Agarilytica rhodophyticola: one gene and its partner. Each later gene encodes a partner of the first gene's protein in a complex. Links are inferred from orthologs where the notes say so. Each region holds a gene or a part of one and is shown on either strand. Other genes may lie near its edges. The genes, in order: rpsG and tig.

Region 1 (3,155 bases):
GTTAGTGCGGCAGAAGTTGAAGCAGCACTTACTGAAGCACTGAAATCTAGCTAATGAAAAAGGTGCCATCCGCTCGGGGTGGCACTTAAATGAAAGGTCGCTTTTTATAAGCTTCCTCTCATCAGAACTTTAAACCAATGGCAAAAAACCTTGCTATTGGCTTAAAAGTTGACGGCGGCGGACGGTATCTTTACAATGCGCCCCCCGCAGTTAGTCGGAACGGAAGGGTTTGTGTTCAATAAGCCTATTCCTCATATGTGAACCGGTCTACTTCCTTATTCATAAGGAGGCAGGCTTTTTTAGTATTTTTTGGAGTGAATTTTCATGGCAACGATCAACCAGTTGGTTCGTAAGCCGAGAAAACGCAAGATTCAAGCGAGCGATGTTCGTGCTCTAGAAGCTTGCCCTCAGCGACGCGGTGTTTGTACTCGCGTTTACACCACTACACCTAAGAAGCCAAACTCTGCTCTGCGTAAAGTTTGTCGTGTTCGTTTAACGAACGGCTTCGAAGTATCATCTTACATTGGTGGTGAAGGGCATAACTTGCAAGAGCATAGTGTTGTATTGATTCGTGGCGGTCGTGTAAAAGACTTGCCAGGTGTTCGATACCACACTGTTCGTGGTGCACTTGATACATCAGGTGTTAGCGATCGTAAGCAAGGTCGTTCGAAGTATGGTACTAAGCGTCCTAAGTAAGACGCTCAGTACTAACGCGTTTTTTTGCCTACAAATGTTGTAGATATTAGATAGAGATAATAGTTGGGCCAAATAGAGATGCGGTCAAGCTATTAAAAGTAAGGCTGGGTAAGAAGTTTCAGAGAAAGTAGTCTAGATTTGCTGAGGGTTGTTAATAAAAGCTTTGGTGAATTAGGCAGTCAAAGTCTTCGGAGTTTTAAAAGAGATTGAGGCGTGTTAAGCAGCCAAAATTTTGGTGGTTTTAAATTGAGATCTTGGCGACTTAGAAAGCCAAAATCTGCTAGTTTTTAACTGAGATCTTGGCGAGTCAAACAGCCAAAATCTGCTCCTGCGATTTTGGCATACAGCACATCCCTGTGCTTATCCCAGATAACCCTGAATTTGAGAGAGATTATTCAGTATGCCTAGAAGAAGAGTCGTCGCTAAACGCGAGATCTTGCCAGATCCTAAGTTTGGCAATGTCACATTAGCGAAATTTATGAACCACGTTATGATCAGTGGTAAAAAGTCAGTCGCCGAGAGAATTGTTTACGGTGCTCTTGATATCGTTGGTGAAAAGCTTAACAAAGATCCACTGGAAACATTTGAAGAAGCATTAGAAAATATTGCTCCTCTTGTGGAAGTAAAATCTCGCCGTGTTGGTGGTGCTACTTACCAAGTTCCAGTAGAAGTAAGACCTTCTCGTCGTGTTGCTTTGGCAATGCGGTGGTTAGTGGAATACTCGCGTTCTCGTAGTGAAAAGTCTATGCCTCAGCGTTTGGCTGGTGAGTTAATTGACGCTGCTCAAAGTAAAGGCGGCGCAGTTAAGAAGCGTGAAGATGTTCACCGTATGGCAGAAGCAAACAAAGCGTTTTCTCACTTCCGCTTTTAAGGTTTTTGCTAATATCCGAGTGCGTAAAAAGGCAGCTATCTATGCTGCCTTTTTGACGTTTAGCAGTTGCCTGAATGTGTTCAAAATTACTTGAAAATGCCAAACAATAATCAGTTGCTGCTTTTAAAAAGAAAACGAAAATATTGATTATACGTTTAATGACTGTTATCCCCTCCTATAATGGACTAACCGTTATTTACTAAACGAATAATTACTTTTATGTTCAATGCTCTCATCGAGGTAATAAATCGTGGCGCGTAAAACACCTATAGAACGCTACCGAAATATCGGTATATGTGCGCATGTTGACGCTGGTAAAACTACCACCACTGAGCGTGTATTATTTTATACTGGTCTATCTCATAAGATTGGTGAAGTGCACGACGGCGCAGCTACTATGGACTGGATGGAGCAAGAGCAAGAACGAGGCATTACGATTACCTCAGCTGCAACCACATGCTTCTGGCAAGGGATGCAACAGCAGTTTGACCAACACCGAATTAATATCATTGATACACCAGGGCACGTAGATTTCACTATTGAAGTAGAGCGTTCCTTGCGTGTTCTCGATGGCGCTATTGTGGTTTTGTGTGGCTCTTCGGGAGTGCAACCGCAGACGGAAACCGTTTGGCGTCAAGCTAATAAGTATGAAGTTCCGCGCATGGTTTTTGTTAATAAAATGGATCGTGCGGGCGCTAATTTTATGAGCGTTGTTGAACAGCTCAAGGATCGCCTAAACGCCATGCCTGTGCCTTTACAGATGACCATAGGTGCAGAAGATGAATTCAAAGGCGTTGTCGACCTAATTAAAATGAAGGCCATTCTTTGGAATGAAGAAGACATGGGAATGACCTTCGAATACGGCGATATTCCAGAAGATATTGCCGTCGAATGTGAAAGTATGCGCGAATATCTCGTGGAAGCTGCCGCTGAAGCTAATGAAGAGCTTATGGACAAGTACCTCGAAGAGGGAGAGTTAAGCGAAGCCGATATTAAGAAAGGTATTCGCATGCGTACACTTGCCAATGAGATCGTACCGGTATTGGGCGGCTCTGCTTTTAAAAATAAAGGTGTGCAAGCTGTGTTAGATGCGGTGATTGAATATTTGCCCGCACCAACAGAAGTTAAGGCTATCGAAGGTACGCTAGATGACGGTGAGACCAAAGACAGTCGCTCAGCAGATGATAATGCCCCTTTCTCTGCACTGGCTTTTAAGATTGCTACCGATCCCTTTGTTGGTACCCTCACTTTCTTCCGAGTGTATTCCGGTAAGTTGGAAAGTGGAACGGGTGTTTACAATTCGGTAAAACAGAAAAAAGAGCGTGTAGGTCGTATGGTGCAAATGCACGCTAATAGCCGTGAAGAGATCAAAGAGGTACTGGCCGGAGATATCGCGGCAGCAATCGGACTCAAAGATGTCACCACGGGAGATACTCTGTGCGCGGAGAACGGCAAAATTATTTTGGAACGAATGGAGTTTCCAGAGCCGGTTATCTCCGTTGCAGTTGAGCCAAAGTCTCAGGCAGACCAGGAAAAAATGGGCATTGCCTTAGGCAAGCTTGCACAAGAAGATCCCTCATTTCGTGTT
Region 2 (3,177 bases), 2.4 Mb from region 1 along the record:
CTGAATTTTTAATCTTCCTGATAAATTGTTCGTCCTAGTAGATCCTTCTATCTGTGATCTTCCTAATTAACCGAAAAGAATATGAAGTTTCCCTTGACCCGCCATGGCCTGCTGACTTCCGTGTGAATGTCCCTATATGCCAGGTATTATCACTTTGTAATTAATTGAGTAGAAGTCGCTATTGTCTGATTTGTTTGTGAGATATCTCTCACAATAATGAAGTGAATGAGCTTTCCCATTTTTGTTGGGATTGTCTCATGGATAAAAAAAATCCGAGGGGGGATACCCCTCGGATTTTTTCGCTTTTCACCTTAAGTCCTTTCCGTGGTGAGATGCCTTCCTGGCAAACCCATATCCTTATGGTGAGTGCTTTGCTCCTTCTGCTATGATCATCCTGAGTCTAAAGCAGAATTTTTTTCCTCCTTATGACCTTTCCTGGTCGACGTGCTTCCTTGTTTACCTCCTTGTTGATAAACATTATCTACAAATCGCTTTTGGCGCGATAGTCGACATTGGCGTTTGTTTTTGTAGGATATATCTCACAAAATAATTTTTTAAGTGTCCGAATGAGTGGTTGAAGAGTGCAAAGTGCCTATATGGCCTGATGTATTCTTTCTTTATTTTGGCTAAATTGTTTCAAATTTGCACTATGTGATCTGATTTGTGCCTGATGACCATTTAATTAAAATAAAGATGCATAACTATGTTGATCACTGAGATCTACTGTGGCACAATTGCGTCCCTTCTTGAGAGGGAGTTAATGAAATCTATAGGTTTCTTCTTATAAATCAATAGGTTACAATGCTCTCCAGATAGTATGAGTTAAATGGCATTTTGCGCGGTCGTGGCGGAATTGGTAGACGCGCTGGATTTAGGTTCCAGTACCGTAAGGTGTGAGAGTTCAAGTCTCTCCGACCGCACCATGTCATTATCCAACTTGTTTAAACGCAATTTTTAAGTAGTAGTCCCCTATATAAGTATTTCAGAGGCATAATCATGCAAGTTTCTATCGAAACGATTTCCGGTTTAGAGCGACGGTTGACTATTGGTGTTCCAGCTGATGTTGTGGATCAAGAAGTAACTAAGCGTCTTAATAAAGCTGCTAAAACTGTGCGCATTAATGGATTTCGCAAGGGTAAAGTGCCTCTGAAAGTTGTTAAGCAGCGTTTCGGCGAGGGTGTTAGGCAAGAAGTTCTTGGCGACACAATAAATAGAACTTTCTACGAGGCTGTTCAGAAAGAGTCGGTTCGTCCTGCAGGTCAGCCAACGATTGAGCCTAAAAACATGGAGGAAGGTAGTGATCTAGAGTACATCGCTACTTTTGAAGTCTATCCTGAGGTTGAGCTAACCAATATAGAAGGTATAGAAGTCACCAAATATGATGCGGATATCGAAGATAAAGATATCGACAAGATGATTGAAAACCTGAGAAAGGGACAAGCTACTTGGAATAATACTAAGGCAGCTATAAAAGACGGCTTCAAAGTTAAAATCGACTTCAGCGGAGTAAAAGACGGCGAGGCATTTGAAGGTGGCTCAGCGGAGGATCATGAACTAGTGATTGGCTCCAAGTCTATGATTCCTGGTTTTGAAGACGGAATTATCGGCATGAAGATAGGTGAGACCAAAGATGTCGAAGTGACTTTTCCTGAGGATTACCAGGTTGAATCACTCAAAGGGGCTGATGCAACGTTCACTATCACTCTGAAAAGTGCTGAAAAACAAGTCTTGCCAAAGCTTGATGAGGCTTTTTTTGAGAAATTTGGAGTGACTGAGGGTGGTGAAGAGAAGTTCCGTGAAGATGTTAAGGAGAACATGGAGCGTGAAAAGCAGAAGGCTATTAAAAACAAGACTAAGCAACAGATTTTAGATAGCTTGCTAGATCGTACTCCCGTGGAAGTGCCTAATGCATTGGTTGCTGGCGAAATTGACGCGCTGAGAAATCAAACAATTCAGCAGTACGGTGGCGCAGCAGAGAACCTTGATATGAAAGCTTTGTTGCCAGACGATATGTTTAAAGAGCAAGCTCAGCGACGAACCGCACTAGGTTTGATTGTTTCTGAGATTGTGACTCAGGAGAAAATCACAGCAGATAAGGATGTTGTTCGATCTCTTATCGAAGAGGCTGCAGCGAGTTACGAGAGCCCTGAAGAGGTGGTTAATTACTACTACAGTAATGAGCAGTTATTACAAAGTGTTGAGGCTGCTGCGCTCGAAGAGCAGGTGGTTGACTTCCTTTTAGAAAAAGCAGAAGTTACCGAAGCGAAAGTGGCCTACGACGAAGCGTTAAAGCCATTGCCTCAGCCGCAGGCTGATGATCAGGAAGGCGATGGTAGCGAAACTAAAGGCGAAGAATAAGTTATCCTTTAAAGCTTGGTTTTTATTTTAAAATCCACCTGTGTTAAAACAGGTGGATTTTGTCGTTTTTGGCGACGGATATTTTACTGAATAGCTTGCTATGCCAAAAAGCTTGTTCACTGGTATTAAATTACAGTATTTTAGGCTTATGAAGCTATAAATAAGTCTCTAGGGTAAACCAAAGCGAACTAGGTAAACGTACTTAAAAATAATGGCGTTGGTTGCGCATTGGTTTGATTGGTTGGGTTTTGTTCGCTTTATCCCTGAAATATCCTATGTTCATGAAAATAATAGACTTTATTTTTATGAATTATTAAAGTCCTTCCTTTTATTTCGTGTGCGAAGACCCAATGTTAGGCTAGTCTTTAAAAATAATTCAACAGAAAATACTGAGGAAAGTTATGTCCCTGATAGACCCAGTTGGTATAAGTCGTTCAGATATTGAAAATACATTAGTGCCGATGGTGGTTGAGCAAACCGCTCGTGGGGAAAGATCTTATGATATCTATTCTCGGTTGCTCAAGGAGCGTGTTATTTTTCTTGTTGGCGCCGTCGAAGATCATATGGCGAACCTGGTTGTTGCTCAAATGTTGTTCTTAGAGGCGGAAAATCCTGACAAGGATATTCATTTATATATTAACTCTCCAGGTGGGGCGGTTACTGCAGGCCTCTCAATTTACGATACAATGCAATTTATTAAGCCAGACGTAAGTACCATGTGTATTGGTCAAGCATGCAGTATGGGGGCGTTTTTGCTCAATGCTGGCGCGGCAGGTAAGCGATATTGTCTACCGAATTCACGGGTAATGATTCACCAGC

Evidence for each region.
Region 2: the proteins of rpsG (region 1) and tig are in contact, whole or in part, in a crystal structure (PDB 3GTY), measured with the Thermotoga maritima proteins. The link is inferred for Agarilytica rhodophyticola from one-to-one orthologs. Residues at the interface, in WP_004081843.1 of Thermotoga maritima: Lys34, Lys52, Lys55, Glu59, Arg62, Gln63, Glu66, Asn67, Lys69, Val71, Arg95, Ala109, Lys110, Lys111, Gly112, Arg113, Pro114, Glu117, Glu121, Ile124, Ala125, Tyr127, Asn128, Asn129, Thr130, Gly131, Lys135, Asp139, Arg142, Met143; in WP_004081061.1 of Thermotoga maritima: Glu122, Val124, Val129, Leu130, Tyr133, Glu188, Gly259, Ile262, Tyr263, Glu266, Ser270, Glu273, Gln274, Glu277, Arg308, Gln311, Ile312, Ser315, Tyr316, Glu325, Arg329, Arg336, Leu363, Phe366, Trp367, Arg373, Leu377, Arg381, Leu384, Glu387.

What each region holds. Positions count from the first base shown.
Region 1 is NZ_CP020038.1:5,221,387-5,224,541, reverse strand. What follows is about bases 1-2,831. They hold rpsG (30S ribosomal protein S7), read left to right. Parts: upstream 1-1,096; coding sequence 1,097-1,567; downstream 1,568-2,831. Other genes in these bases: fusA (elongation factor G), read left to right, coding at 1,818-2,831; rpsL (30S ribosomal protein S12), read left to right, coding at 325-696; rpoC (DNA-directed RNA polymerase subunit beta'), read left to right, coding at 1-54. In the rest of the region: more of fusA, read left to right, coding at 2,832-3,155.
Region 2 is NZ_CP020038.1:2,859,599-2,862,775, forward strand. The notes cover bases 325-3,177. They hold tig (trigger factor), read left to right. Parts: upstream 325-996; coding sequence 997-2,358; downstream 2,359-3,177. Other genes in these bases: clpP (ATP-dependent Clp endopeptidase proteolytic subunit ClpP), read left to right, coding at 2,760-3,177. UniProt on the Bacillus subtilis protein: Involved in protein export. Acts as a chaperone by maintaining the newly synthesized protein in an open conformation. Functions as a peptidyl-prolyl cis-trans isomerase.